DNA from 4 places in the Paenibacillus crassostreae genome. Region 1 is predicted to be linked to each of the others. Evidence: riboswitches for the same ligand, from Rfam matches in the RefSeq annotation. Region 1 holds a riboswitch; each other region holds the start of a gene.
The links. Region 1 has a riboswitch for thiamine pyrophosphate ahead of thiC (phosphomethylpyrimidine synthase ThiC). Riboswitches for the same ligand answer to the same signal wherever they lie in the genome.
Positions count from the first base shown of each region.

Region 1 (3,837 bases):
AGATCATGCATTTAGTTCAGGAAGCCCAAGATAGTAAAACACCTACTGAATTGTTTATCGATAAATTCGCCAAATACTATACACCTGCTATTATGATTGTGGCCATCTTGGTCATCCTTATACCCCCATTACTATTAGGACAGCCTTGGATGAAATGGGTATATCAAGGGCTTGCTATTCTAATTGTTGGATGCCCTTGTTCACTCGTGCTCTCTTCTCCTATCGCTTTGGTGAGTGGTATGACTCGCAGTGCACGAAATGGTATTCTCATTAAAGGTGGCGTTCATCTTGAACAATTAGGTAAAATGCAGGTTCTAGCCTTTGATAAAACTGGCACTCTCACCCAAGGTGTACCCTCGGTTATGGAAGAAGCCATTTATGACCCTGAGCGATTCTATGATGTAGCAGGTACTTTAGAACAGTCGTCCCTCCATCCCTTGGCTAAAGCTATTGTTCGCCACATCTACCATCAACATGAATCTCCTATCTCTCCTGAATCGACTCAACTCACGACTTTACCGGGACTTGGTATCCAAGGAGAGATCGGAGGCAGAACTTATTGGATGGGTAGCGAAGATATAATAACACATGTAGCAACAACAGATTCGGAACAGATGAATATGGTGAACCATGATATTCTTCGGTTGAAAGAGCAAGGTCTGACGCTAGTCATTACAGTTGATGAAACTCATGTCCTCGGAATATTTGGACTTGCAGATACCATACGACCCGAGACGAAGGATGTCATTCGTCAACTTCATCAAGCAGGTATCACTCAGACTGTTATGCTTACAGGAGATCATGAACAATCCGCACAAATGATTGCCACAGAGGCAGGTGTGTCTAGTTATTATGCAGGTCTTCTCCCCGAGCAAAAGGTCGACCACATTAAGCGCCTATCCTCTCAATGGAAGGTAGCCATGGTTGGTGACGGGATCAACGATGCCCCTGCTCTAGCCACCGCCCAATTGGGAATAGCTATGGGTAAAGGAACAGATAGTGCTATGGAGACCGCCGATATCGTGCTCATGCAGGATCACCTTGGTAAGCTACCAAGTGCCATCCACATGGCTCGACAGGTAAATCGCATCATCGGCTGGAACATAGGTATTTCCTTATCGTTGAAGGCTATTGCACTACTGCTCACTATCCCAGGCTGGCTCACCCTCTGGATTGCGATATTATCCGATATGGGCGCCACCATTATTGTCACACTACTCGGCATGACCATTCTACTGGGCAAGGACCAATCATAATAGGGGTTGCCTCGTAGAATCACGAATATCGTGGGAAATACGCATGCTACAAAACTTCGGTCCACACATAGAGCAGAAGTGGGCTATCTTGGCTCCTTCGGCGGGTAGCGTCTCATCATGGTATTCCAAAGCTCTTTCTGGATCGAGCGACAAGTGGAATTGATCACGCCAACGGAAATCGAATCGAGCTTTGGAAAGGGCGTTATCCCTATCCTCCGCACCTTTATGGCCTTTCGCTAGGTCGGCAGCATGCGCGGCAATTTTATAAGCGACGACGCCTTCTCTTACATCATTCTTATTGGGTAATCCAAGATGTTCCTTCGGTGTGACATAACAGAGCATAGCAGTTCCAAACCAACCAATCATCGCCGCTCCAATGGCAGAGGTGATATGATCATAACCTGGTGCAATATCTGTCGTTAGGGGTCCCAATGTATAAAAAGGGGCCTCTTTACAGATTTCAAGCTGCTTATCCATATTTTCTTTTATTAAATGCATGGGTACATGACCAGGACCTTCTACCATCACCTGAACATCATGCTTCCAAGCGATACTCGTCAATTCACCCAGTGTTGCCAGTTCCGCGAATTGTGCCTCATCATTTGCATCTGCGATAGATCCTGGACGCAGACCATCTCCTAATGAAAAAGAGACATCGTACATTTTCATAATTTCACAGATATCCTCAAAATGCGTATAGAGAAAGTTCTCTTGATGGTGAGCAAGACACCATGCAGCCATTATTGACCCACCTCGGGATACAATCCCTGTCATCCGATTAGCGGTCAATGGAATATATCGAAGTAACACGCCTGCATGGATTGTGAAATAATCCACACCCTGTTCTGCTTGCTCGATTAAGGTATCTCTATACACTTCCCACGTCAAATCCTCGGCTTTGCCATTTACCTTTTCTAAAGCTTGATATATGGGTACCGTACCAATAGGAACCGGAGAATTGCGAATAATCCATTCTCGAGTTGTATGAATATTCTTGCCTGTGGACAGATCCATAATATTATCTGCACCCCAACGGGTAGCCCACCTCATCTTTTCGACTTCTTCCTCTATGGAAGAAGTCACAGCTGAATTCCCTATGTTTGCGTTAATCTTCACTAGGAAGTTACGCCCAATGATCATGGGCTCGCTTTCGGGGTGATTGATGTTAGCTGGGATGATCGCCCTCCCCCGAGCAACCTCATCTCTGACAAATTCCGGTGTAACGTTCTCCCGGATAGCGACGTACTCCATTTCTGTTGTGATCAGACCCTTACGCGCGTAATGCATTTGAGTCACATTTCTAGCCCTTCTTGCTCTTAAGGGTTGTCGCTGTAGAGCTGGAAACACTTCCGCTAAAGATTCGCCTCGTGTTTGTCCATTATCTTCAGGTTGTACCGTTCTGCCTTCATATGCCTCTACGTCTCCCCGTCCCTCAATCCAAGCTAAACGATTCGGTTGCAACCCTAAGCGTATGTCAGTATGAATCTCCGAGTCAGTATAAGCACCGCTGGTATCATAGACACGTACAGGTGCATTCTGCTCTTCTCCAGATAATCCCCGAGTCGTACTGAGCGTTATCTCACGCATTGGTACTTGAATGTCTGTACGCGAACCCTTTACATAAACTTTTTTACTTCCCGGAAAAGCCGACAGGTTGATTTCACTCTTCTTCATTTCGCTTGACATTTCATATCCTCCTAGTAAGGTGATTTGATCAAGCGGAGCAAATTCTATGTGCCAAGCATAAACGCCTTCGGCGTCCTTATAAGGACGGTAAGTGTTTAAGCGAGAAATATAAGACATAAAGTATAGCGTAAAACTTATACTTTCTTATATTTAAAAAAGACTGCATCTAAGAAAGAGGCAGTCTTTAAGTACACAAATAGAACTCCAATTCCTCCGCTGGCATTACCCAGATCAGGTTTGACGGTCGATAGTTATATTCTATCCTCTCAGCCTGGCACACCAAGCTCCCGTTACTATTTAATTGTTAAATATTGTATATCAACATAGTCGTGAAAATCAAGTAAATTATTTGGATTAAACTTCTAACGCTTTTTTCAATTCCTCAGAAGAAGCTTCCCACCACTCTTCATTACGGGTAATCAGCAGGTTCTTGAGCGCTCTCTTCTCCCCTACATTCAATTCATCCAATATAATCTTACGCTTTAAGGCTGCATCCAGCTTATTAACGTGATCTGCCAGAATTTTATATCCTCTACGCGCTTCTGTATCGATCCACATCTCGCAAGCTGTCGCTCCACCATAGAGTTGACCTTCTGGTGTACGATCTACCGCCACCCAGACTACCCATACTTGACGACCATTAGGAACATCCTCACGGTTCATAGAGAATTTAATCCCTTTCTCCACTTTACTCTTCGCATGAATCGCACCGACATCCACCTTAGCTTCACCTTGGTCAATGATGACAGGTGATACACTGTTTAGGTCAATCGAGCCCGCTCCAAAACCTGTATGTTTACTTTTGCTACTTACAATATTCAGGGCAATCTGTTTCTTGCCACTTGGTTGGTTGTTATCCATTCTATTATTATCCTCCCACCACAAAACAGAGATA
Region 1 is NZ_CP017770.1:2,461,393-2,465,229, forward strand. It holds gene LPB68_RS11450 (heavy metal translocating P-type ATPase) at 1-1,256, shown strand, start outside; gene thiC (phosphomethylpyrimidine synthase ThiC) at 1,251-2,942, opposite strand; TPP riboswitch at 3,134-3,243, opposite strand; gene LPB68_RS11460 (YwhD family protein) at 3,297-3,803, opposite strand.

Region 2 (3,837 bases), 1.3 Mb from region 1:
ACAGCAACAAAATATTCGGATTTTGGATATTTTTAGGTGCTGAAATTGCTCTATTCGCCACCCTATTTACTGTCTATTTAGTATTGGTTAATCGATTTGCAGCAGGTCCCAGTGGTCCTGAAATATTCGAACTCTCAGGCGTATTGGTCGAGACGTTCTTGCTCCTTACAAGTAGCTTTACCATAGGTCTTGCGATACACAGTATGCGACTTGGTTTGAAGAAACCGATGATGGTCTTTATGATTCTGACATTAATCATGGGTCTAGGTTTCCTAGGTATAGAAATTTCAGAATTCTTTACCTATGTACATGAAGGTGCCACTTTATCGACTAGCGCATTCGTATCCGCATTATTCGTGTTATTAGGAACGCATGGTGCTCACGTAGGATTTGGTCTGTTGTGGGGAATAGCAATATTAATTCAAGTCAAGAGACAGGGCTTAACGTTAGCTACTACTAACAAGTCCTTTATATTCTCTCTTTACTGGCATTTCCTAGACGTCGTTTGGATCTTTATCTTTAGCTTCGTTTACTTGAAAGGACTGATGTGACATGATAAGACAGTTATTTCCAATTCGCCATGTAATCGGCTATCTTTCATCCCTCGTCCTTTCTGCTGTTGCCTTAACCGTCCTGCTCGACATTCCCATTGCTTCTAAAATTGGAATTCTAACGGTAACGGCCATTATTCAGGCCTCACTACAGCTATTTGTATTTATGCATATTAATGAATTAGCTAGTACCAAGAAGGAACTTTACATTAATATTGCCTATGCATTATTCGTGGGTCTAGTCACCATTTTCGGTTCCTTATTCATCTTCATCTGGGGCTGGTATAGTTAATAAGAATGTTACAATAATAAAAAATGCAGCTAACCTACTTTTTAGGCTAAGCTGCATTTTTTATTGTACTCGCTTATCTACTGAGGTAATATCAATGTACAAGGAGTGATCAACATGGAATGGTCAGCAGATCAAATTGCCGAGTGGATGTATAACGAAGTAAAGTCCTCTGGCAAATTACTACAAACCGAAGCAGTTACTCATATTTCAGAACATTTCGGTGAACAGTATATATACGTTAATGAACATGGTAATTCATCCATTGCAAAGGATGTTAAAAAGGCTTTTAAGAAATTACATGGTGGAAGAGCTGCTTGGGATCGAGACAGCTTCTACTGGTATTGGACTTAACCCTTCGAATAAAAAAATATTATACATATTTTTGTAAGTTATGTTATATTAGATGCATTATAAATTTAATAAGACCTTTGTATTTCACTAGGGGAGTCTAACGACTGAGATGGAACTTGAAGTTCCGGACCCTTGGAACCTGATCTGGATTATACCAGCGGAGGGAAGTGGAACGGAATCCTTTCGCTCACGCAGTTATTGCTTGAATGGAATTTTCGGCCCAATTATTCCCTTACGGAATGGTTGGGTCTTATTTGTTTACAGAAAGTGAGGAGTTGATAGCGATTTTCTCATTACATGATTTAAATTTCTCTTTTACTCAAACATGTAGTACACCTTTGATTCAAGGATTATCTATGGATGTACGTGCAGGGGAGTTCGTATCACTAATTGGAATTAGCGGTTCGGGTAAGAGTACTCTCCTCAAGCTTATTGCCGGACTCCTGGCGCCTCTTAGCGGAGACATACGAATACATGGTGAAAAGGTACAATATCGGTTAGGAAAAGCAGCCTACATGCCTCAAAAGGATCTACTGTTACCCTGGAGAACCGTTCTAGACAATTGCCTACTACCTTGGGAACTTAATCAGCAACCTAACCGTGGTGATAAAAAGGACTTTATTACAAAAATCCAAGTAGCTTTAAAACAGTTTGGACTTGATAATCATGAACAATCCTATCCCAATGAATTATCTGGTGGCATGCGACAACGTGTTGCTCTTCTAAGAACACTTCTAACAGGGCAAGACCTGTTGTTATTGGATGAACCCTTTGGCTCACTTGACGCCATGACAAAGAGAGAGATGCATCGCTGGCTATTGGAGATATGGGAGGATCTGAAAAAAACAGTTCTCTTCATCACGCATGATCTAGAAGAAGCCATTCTATTAAGTGATCGAATCTATATTATGGCCAAAGATAGTACTCAGGGTGTAGAAGAGATCATTGTCGATTTGCCTAGACCTAGACATTATGAAATGAACTATAACCCTCAATTTATACAATTGAGACGGGATTTGGAGCGACAATTACATGAGAAGACCACTTTCTAAACGCTGGGTACACGATTATGGATGGTTTCTACTACTTGTACTACTGCTCATCATTACTTGGGAATCAGTAGTTCGTCTTGATTGGGTACATTCCTTCATTATTCCTGCCCCCACATCCATTGCACTTGCGTTATATGAGAACAGATATCTCTTAATTGGAAGACATTTAATCGCTACTTTAGAGGAAATTGCCGTAGGTTTTATGCTATCCGTTAGTCTCGGAGTTCTACTTGCTGCAGGGATGCATATTTCACGTCCACTTGAGAAAATACTCTATCCTTTCATGATTATTAGCCAAACCGTTCCTTTAATTGCACTCTCTCCAATCTTCATTATGTGGTTTGGTTATACCCTTTGGAGTAAGGTAGCTGTAGTATTTCTAACAGCATTCTTCCCCATAGTCGTGAGTACTTATGACGGTCTCAAGAAGGGGGATGTTGAGTATACAGAGTTACTGATGACGATGAATGCGAATCGTTGGGATATTTTCCGTACAATTGAAATACCTATTGCCTTACCTTCCTTCTTCTCCGGATTGAAATTATCCATCGTATATTGTGTCGTTGGAGCTACGATTGGAGAATGGCTAGGGGGCACGAAGGGCTTAGGTTACTATAGCCGAAGAATGTCAAGCAACTTGCATACTGATGAAATGTTCGCGTCCATAATCATACTCTCTTTACTAGGCATAATCTTATTTTTGATGATTGTAATCATAGAGAACAAGTTTCTAAAGAAAAGAGGTCTTCCCAAATGACATTGCATATGAAAAAGATCATTCCCACATTACTAGTATTGGTCCTGTTAACACTGTCTGGTTGTAGTAATATATCTAACTCTAATCAAGCAACTGAACAGCCCGCTACATCACCAGAAAGCACTCTTAAAAAGATCAGCATCATGCTCGATTGGTATCCGAATGCTGTTCATTCTTTAATCTACGTAGCGCAGGAAAATGGATATTTCGCGGAACAAGGATTAGAAGTCGACATACAAATGCCTGCTGAGACCAATGACTCTTTGAAGTTAGTAGCTGCTGAAAAAGTCGATCTAGCCCTTAGCTATCAACCACAAATACTTATGGCTCGCGGTGAGGGAATTCCGGTTACATCAATAGCTGCGATAGTTAGACATCCATTAAATCATCTCATGGTACCTGCTCATGGAACAATCCAATCACCTAAAGACCTAACGGGTCTAACCGTAGGCTATTCTTCCATCCCATTGTATGAAGCTATGGTACATACCATGATTAAGCATGATGGCGGTGATCCTGATAATGTAAAAATGGTTGATGTCGGTTATGATCTCATTCCAGCTATAGCAACTTCTAATGTAGATGCCATTATGGGTGGATTCATTAATCATGAACAATTAATACTCACGAAACAAGATCATCCTGTGATCGCACTGGACCCTACAGATTATGGTGTACCAGATTATTATGAACTCGTACTCGTTACTAGCGATCAGAACCTAAGAGATAAAAAAGAATTGCTCGCTAAGTTTATAACAGCCATAGCAGATGGACAACAATTCGTTCAACAACATCCTGAAGAAGCTTTAACTATTCTTTTTGAACATGAAGACC
Region 2 is NZ_CP017770.1:3,798,463-3,802,299, reverse strand. It holds gene qoxC (cytochrome aa3 quinol oxidase subunit III) at 1-551, shown strand, start outside; gene qoxD (cytochrome aa3 quinol oxidase subunit IV) at 553-843, shown strand; gene LPB68_RS17505 (DUF6953 family protein) at 958-1,194, shown strand; TPP riboswitch at 1,274-1,377, shown strand; gene LPB68_RS17500 (ABC transporter ATP-binding protein) at 1,401-2,246, shown strand; gene LPB68_RS17495 (ABC transporter permease) at 2,227-3,003, shown strand; gene LPB68_RS17490 (ABC transporter substrate-binding protein) at 3,000-3,837, shown strand, end outside.
Region 2: it holds a riboswitch for thiamine pyrophosphate, as region 1 does, so the genes downstream of both, LPB68_RS17500 (ABC transporter ATP-binding protein) here and thiC (phosphomethylpyrimidine synthase ThiC) in region 1, are expected to answer to the same signal.

Region 3 (3,837 bases), 1.7 Mb from region 1:
AGTACAGAGAAACACTCCCCTTTGACCGGATAAATCGGACATGTTAGTCCAGCCTGTGCAAGTAGTGGACCGCTCCATGTTCCCGAAGCAACAACCACTTGATCAGCAAAAAGTTCTTCTTCACCTGTAACGACACCAGTAATTCGTCCCTGAGTATAAAGAAGCGATTTCACCTCTGTAAACTCATTTATTTGTGCTCCGAGCGCCGCCGCAGCTTTTGCATATGCATAACATAATTCTGGTGCATCCACATGACTATCTTCTTCTACAAACATAGCCCCCTGTATTTCAGAGGATATACCTGGCTCCTGTTGTCTTACTTGTTTTGCTGATAACCATTCCGCTCGTTCCCCCTCTTTCTTTTGAAAATCTAAGATACGTTGAACTTCTCCTACATCTGCCTCAGTCGCTGCCACACGTAACATTCCTTTACGCTTCAAGCCAATATCTATTCCGGTTAATTCTTTCAGATCCATTGCGAGCTGTGGAAATAATGCCCGGCTGGCACGCGCCATATCATACATAGGCCCAGCCTCAGTAATTTCCGCTTGCACTGCAAGCATTCCTGCTGCCGCATTCGATGCTTGGCTTCCTAGACGATCTCGTTCCAATAGAATAACTTTCATCCCTCTTGCTGACATATAATAAGCGATCGAACTTCCTATCACTCCCCCACCCACTATAATGACATCCGCTTTTCTCACCATGACGAATACCCTCCTAAAAGTTTTTGTGCATGTACATCTTGAGTAACCTCGAAAAACTAGCATCGGAAGCATTTGATTAAATGTCTAAAGCATCGCGGTAATTCTTCGCTGACTGTAATGGGTTGTCTGCAGCTGTAATTCCAGATAGGACTGCAATCCCTGCTGCTCCAGTTACCATAATCTGCTGCACATTTTCAGGTTTAATCCCACCAATCGCGATGACTGGAACACGCACTCTTTTTACAACTTCTTCTAATGCCTTCGTTCCTCTGGCTAGCTGTCCTGGCTTAGAATCTGTTGGGAATATATGTCCATATATTAGATAATCAGCCCCTTGATAACTCATCTGTTCTGCTTCTTGAACATCATGAACTGAACGTCCTATACGCATATTGGCGAAAGCATTTCTGACTGCCCACACCTCCAAGCTTTGGTAGTTTAACTGAACACCCCCTACGCCAGACGCGCATGCTACATCAACTCGGTCGTTAATAATCACTTTACTAAGAGGTACTCCACTCGTTCTTAAAGCCATCACTCCCTTCCATAACTCCAGTGCCTGACTCGTTTTCTCCCGCAAGTGAAAGGCTGTCACATAGGGATGAATAAGTGCCGCTACCCTTGCAAAGTGTTCTAACTCAGACTGACCATTCGAAATCACATGCAATTCTCGCACCCTCATTACACTCCCTTCCATTTTTTCTTCAGACACATTACTGAATTATCAGAAAAAACAAAAAGCCACCTTCAGCATAGAAGGCGGCCTAATATCAATAGTTCATAGAATGCAGACAAATAAATGTACACAAAGCTATCATAACTAAATCTTTCAAGCTCACTTCCCTACGCTGGTATAATCCAGATCAGGTTCAAAGGGTTTGGAATCAAACACATCCGTCTCAGCTAAATAGCACCCCTAGTGATCAATCGTATTCAATTGAATCCATATTAACACATAAATGGGAACAATGACATTCCCAATCTAACAAAACTTTATTACTTACTGTATATACAGGACGTTGCTGTTTGCAGTAGCAGATCATTCTCGGATCACGAACTTACCTACCTTATGTCCTAGTAGCACTAGCGGAAGTACAAATAGTCCTGTCGGTGCATATCGCAACACCTCTTGTAGGGTAACTAGATCTTCGTTGATCATTCTATAAAACAAATATCCCGAATAAGGTAAGATCATGATTAGCGCTGTCACTACTCCCGGAGTGTACGATTTCACAACCAAGGATTGTGCTACATGAGTAAATACATGGACCAACATCAGGGCATTACACCCAACGAATAGAACATAGTGATTCTGCTCAACTGCCCAATAAGTTATGGGTATAAAAACGATGAACTCCACGAAGACAGCAACCGCAAACTGAGATGATTTCACTTCTGACATGTTCTTGACTAATTTCCTCGCAATCATTGGTATGAACCTATTAATTCTAGGGAAGTTCTTCTTCATCCAGGATTCAACAAATATGATTTCTTCTAGATCATGGATCATAAATACCGCTAGAAATAACCACATCAAGGATTCTATCGACAGGAAAGAGTCAGTTAAACCCATTGCAAATCATCTCCTGATCCTTTGACTTCCTTGCGTTAACCTTCTGCCCATTCTTTAAAAAGGTGGATCATTTCTTCTAAATTTCTTAATCCGCCCGCACCTTCAAACTGTCCATCTTTGATCCAGCATCTTACCCAATCATGATCATCCCGATCTATAATGATCTCATTTAATTCCTTCCCCGCTAATTCAGTCTCAAGTATTGGTACCGTTACTCTCCACCCAGGGGTATCGATCGATTCGATCTTTATTACATGAATATGCTCCCATGCATCATCACAATGACTCTCGTACCAATCTTCTAACCACTTCAAATCACTCATCTACCTCATCCTTCTTCCTTGTTAGTTATCAAATAGCTGTTTCATATGTTGACTTAAAGGTTCATTATCTGAGAATAAATCAGGATCCTCGCGGAGCATTTCTGTCAGAATGTCAGTCATCTTGACCGTGTCACATATTCGTACAACCGCATCGCCTAATTCACCAAAAACCAACGCACCGTGTTTCACCATTACATCCTCGACCTTCCAGAAATACTCTGACCAAGCTTGTCCACAATGTCTGCGAGACGGTACTTCAATAATCGTTCCGTCACCTAGAATAGTCTGTAACTTCTCATGGTGTTCAGTCATGCGACCTGGAATATCAAGCCATTCCTCTACTCCATGCATAAAGGTATTTCTTCGTAAATCCACGCCAATTAACAGAATAGTTGCTTGATGATCTAACAACTTACCCCAAGCTGATCCTCTAGCACAAGGTGTATCAAAGGCTTCATCACCTTTTGTGAACCAGTCTGCATCTTGCCCTTTCGCTGCTACCGAATGTGTAGGATGCCAAGAGCGAATTACTCCATGTCGTTTACGGAATAACTCAGGTAATATCCCAATGCACGAAGGTGATTGCTCCACATAAAATTTAGGATTGTTCTCATTGATATTAGCCCAGGTATGCGTAGGAAGTACAAGAAGTCCGTCCTTCATATATTCTTCTAACACGTCAAGGACAGTATTTGCCCCACCTTCTACCTCTCCCAGACTTTTCATGGAAGAGTGAACTAAGACGACACTTTGTTGATTAATTCTCATTTGTTGCAATTGTTCTAAAAGACTGGTGTGTGTATGCATGATATTATATCTCCTTAAAAGCATCGTGAATTTGTAATTTAGTACGACTCAACTTATACATTATATTATTAAAATTTGAGAGTCTCTTTAAATTATTCAACAATGTCAGCTTGATCCCTTCAAAGAATATAAAAACCATGGTATAGGAAAGCCTCGTACCCCATAGCTTTTAAATTCAGCTTACTTTACTATTAATTTCACGAAATGGTTTCTTTCGCTTATTCTTGCCTATAGCATCCATATACAATCGAGTCTCAGCAACAACAACACCAGAATGGCCTAATAAAGCAATCAAGTTAGGGAATGCCATCAATGCATTAACAATATCTGCAATTAACCAAATGGCATCCAACTTAATAAATGATCTTGCCCAAGAAGGCAGTTAGGTAGTCGAAGTAATTGAAGTAAATCCAAACGAATCGTCAAC
Region 3 is NZ_CP017770.1:4,166,151-4,169,987, reverse strand. It holds gene thiO (glycine oxidase ThiO) at 1-707, opposite strand, end outside; gene LPB68_RS19265 (thiamine phosphate synthase) at 784-1,389, opposite strand; TPP riboswitch at 1,531-1,635, opposite strand; gene LPB68_RS19260 (HXXEE domain-containing protein) at 1,747-2,280, opposite strand; gene LPB68_RS19255 (immunity 53 family protein) at 2,316-2,603, opposite strand; gene LPB68_RS19250 (AAC(3) family N-acetyltransferase) at 2,625-3,410, opposite strand; partial or broken gene LPB68_RS22440 (alanine:cation symporter family protein) at 3,586-3,774, opposite strand.
Region 3: it holds a riboswitch for thiamine pyrophosphate, as region 1 does, so the genes downstream of both, LPB68_RS19265 (thiamine phosphate synthase) here and thiC (phosphomethylpyrimidine synthase ThiC) in region 1, are expected to answer to the same signal.

Region 4 (3,837 bases), 370 kb from region 1:
GGATCGCATCTTGCGTTCGGTTTATATCAAGCAAGCTGACGTATTACAAGGGATATTCACATTAAGAGATCAATTCAATCTTGATGAAGTCAAACGTAATTTTGACTTTTATGAGCCACTTACAGTTCATGAGTCTTCCTTATCACCTTGTGTACATTCCATTCTTGCCTGCGAATTAGGTTATAAAGAGAAAGCATATGAAATGTATCTACGTACTTCTCGCCTAGATCTAGACAACTATAATAACGATACGGAAGATGGCTGTCATACAACAAGTATGGCTGGTACTTGGATGTCTGTTGTTCATGGTTTTGGGGGACTACGTGTTCAGAATGGCGTTCTACATTTAAATCCATTCAATCCTGGTCATTGGAAATCCTTCTCATTCAAAGTGATGTTCCGTAGTTCTCGCCTAAAAGTTACAGTTAGCGAACACGATGTGACCGTTTTGAACGAGACGGAAGCACCAGCAAATGTCAATGTTTATGGAAATGATTATACGGTTAATGGATTGAGCCACATCCAAATCAGTATTTAATAGCCTATATTAGAAGACCCCCATACTCCGCGATCGCGGGATGTGGGGGTCTTTCTCGTTCGACTTACTATGTATAATACTTCATGCGATCCATTCCCTTTGCTTACCACCCTTTTCTTGATAAAGAATACGTGTAATGTGAACGTCAAGAATGCCATAATTGGGATCCTTTGGTCCGTCGAACCACTCTTTCAAATCATCATTCCAGACTTTTTCCTTTAAACTATCATTCGTACTGATTGAACAGGTACCTTCGATCTCCAAACTATCTTTTGTTCCACCGATTTCATACCCGAGAAGCAAGGATATATTAGGATTATTCTTCAGTTCTTCTACTTTATGTGTTCTCAGATCGGTCGCCAAATGTAGGCTCAAACCTTCATTAAACAGTACCATATATCTCTGTTTCGGTTTATTTCCTTCAATCGTAGCCAATGAACAAATCTTATTTCGGTCTAAAATCTTTGTTATTTCTTGCTCAATCATTGTTTTTTCCATAGGTCTATTATTCACCTTTCTTTTACTAGGAATCAATTTCATATCATTTATTATGCCCACCATCTTACTTATAAACCGTCCCTTGAACAAGTGCCTACTGGACACTATCACCGTAGTGGATTATAATTCATATAGAAACGCTTAACTTTATATGTACCAGGGGTGCTGGAATTGGCTGGCTGAGATTGTGTCCCTCTAGACACTGACCCTTATACCTGATCTGGATAATGCCAGCGTAGGAACGTAACCGATATGATACAGCCATATCTATATTGCGCCTACATGCGTCCCGATTACGGGACGCTTTTTTTGTCGAATACAAATAGGACTTATTTAGCTCATGGTCCACCAAAGGAGAGAGAAAGAAGAATGAGAAACCGGAAAGGAATAACTTCACTTCTAATCAGCTTGCTATTAATTGTAGTAGTTGGTTGCGGGAGTAACCAGAATGACCAGGCTTCAAAGCCTAGTAATCAGTCCAAATCTACAACAGAAGGAACGTCAACAGAGTCCAAGCCGTTAAAAGATGTTAAAATTGTGTTGGACTGGACGCCTAATACGAATCACACTGGACTTTATGTAGCGAAGGATCAGGGATATTATGAAGAGGAAGGATTGAACGTAGAGATCATTCAACCGGGTGAAGGTGGCGCTGATACGATGGTTGCCTCAGGGACTGTTCCCTTCGGAATCGGGTATCAAGAGAGCGTGACACAAGCAAGAACACAAGATGTCCCGCTGGTCTCTATCGCAGCAATTATCCAACATAATACTTCCGGTTTCGCAGCACCTGTAGACCGCAATATTAAATCACCTAAGGATTTTGAAGGTAAAAACTATGGTGGATGGGGCTCACCTGTAGAAGAAGCCGTGATGGGTTCCATCATGGAGGCTGAAGATGCGAATGTCTCAGAGGTTAGTATGATCAATATGGGTAATGCTGATTTCTTCACAGCGGTTAAACGTGATATCGATTTCGCATGGATCTTCTATGCATGGACAGGTATTGAAGCCGAACTTCGCAATGAACCACTCGATATGCTATATGTTAAAGATTATTCTGATGAGCTAGATTATTATACACCTGTTATTGTCACGAACGAGAAGCAGATCCAGGAGGATCCTGAACTCATAAAATCCTTCCTTAAGGCAACAGCTAAAGGCTATCAACTAGCTATAAATAATCCAGAAGAAGCTGCCAATATTCTTATTGCCTCCGTTCCTGAGTTAGACAAGGATCTAGTCTTAGCAAGTCAGAAATGGCTTAGTCCACGTTATACAGATGATGCTCCTCGTTGGGGTGAACAAAAAGCTTCCGTATGGCAAAATTATACCAATTGGATGTTAAGTCATAACCTTTTGGATAAATCAATTGAAATTGAAAAAGCATATACCAATGATTTTCTACCACAATAACTTATCGTAACTATTTATTCTAATTTAGAAAGGATTGAATTTATATTATGGCTAACACCTTACTAAGCATTCAAGTTATTCCAAAGACACCGGGAAATGAAGATTCCATTCCTTACGTAGATCGTGCAATCGAGGTCATTCAACAATCTGGCGTGAAACATGAGGTGCATCCATTAGAGACTACTATGGAAGGTGAACTAGGCGAACTACTAGATATTGTAAAAAAAATGCATGAGGCTCTGGTGGAAGCGGGAAGTCCAAGTATCATCTCTCAGATCAAAATCGCGCATAATCCGAAAGGTATTAGTATGGAAAAATTAACGGAGAAATATCGTCCATCAACAGCTCAAGACTAAAGTCACGAGCTTGTAACTGCCCGGAAGTGCGAACGATTCTTGCGAATCTCCTTCCTTACTGTGGCGTTACATCAGGCAGGCTGACAGCTACCCAACTACAAAAGACATGCTTAGGTAGTTACTTCAGCGATGTACTCAATTCCTTTTCGCTGAAGATTCATTGCCCCCACACGATCGTCATTAGAAGTGTAGTGGCAGTTTTTACAGCAAAACACGTGTTTCTTTTTATCTCGGTTAGCCTTCTCTGTGTGACCACATTTCGGGCAGGTTTGCGAAGTGTATCGTGGATCAACGATAAGAACCTTAGACTCCGCCATTGCGGTTTTGTAAATTAGCATTTGACGGAACTGGAAGAATGACCAAGAAACTGTGATGTAACGATCCTTAACTCTTACTCTTTCAGTTGCGTTACGTACTCCAGACAAGTCTTCAATAACAAACAGGGTGTTGTTTCCATAATGGTCAACGAGTGCCTTACTGACCTGATGATTTACATCAGTCATCCAACGGGATTCTCGTTGTCCAATCCGCTTTATTCTTCTGCGTGAGGATGCAGTCCCTAGTTGTTGAAGGTGTTTGCGAAGAAACTTGTATTTAGAACGCTTATGCTTGATAGGTCTCCCATTGAAGAAGAAAGTGTTGTCTTGGGAATCATAAGCAGTTGTACCATTCATGATTATTACTCTTGTTGGTCTTATATCTTGCAATGACGGTTTTCATGACAGACTGAGCCATTTGTGATCGCAATCCATATTGAGTACGAAGTGGTCCATATGTGGCTTTATGCAAAAAAGCTTGATTTAGATTTACAGAATCTAAGACAATCCTAGAAACAAAATTGCATCCTTGTCTGTATGCGCTCATTGTTTCGCTTAACTGAGATACTTGGTCCCCCGTAGGTTTGATCTTTATTTTAGCTGTAATTGTAATTTGCATATTGGCACCACCTTCACTAAATTTATTATAGTTATTCTCTAGTGAAGATTCAAGAGACTAGACACAGACGAAAGGAGAAGTGGATAATGCGAG
Region 4 is NZ_CP017770.1:2,088,594-2,092,430, forward strand. It holds gene LPB68_RS09795 (glycoside hydrolase family 65 protein) at 1-538, shown strand, start outside; gene LPB68_RS09800 (pyridoxamine 5'-phosphate oxidase family protein) at 620-1,036, opposite strand; TPP riboswitch at 1,185-1,295, shown strand; gene LPB68_RS09805 (ABC transporter substrate-binding protein) at 1,406-2,452, shown strand; gene LPB68_RS09810 (MTH1187 family thiamine-binding protein) at 2,500-2,808, shown strand; partial or broken gene LPB68_RS09815 (RNA-guided endonuclease InsQ/TnpB family protein) at 2,919-3,744, opposite strand.
Region 4: it holds a riboswitch for thiamine pyrophosphate, as region 1 does, so the genes downstream of both, LPB68_RS09805 (ABC transporter substrate-binding protein) here and thiC (phosphomethylpyrimidine synthase ThiC) in region 1, are expected to answer to the same signal.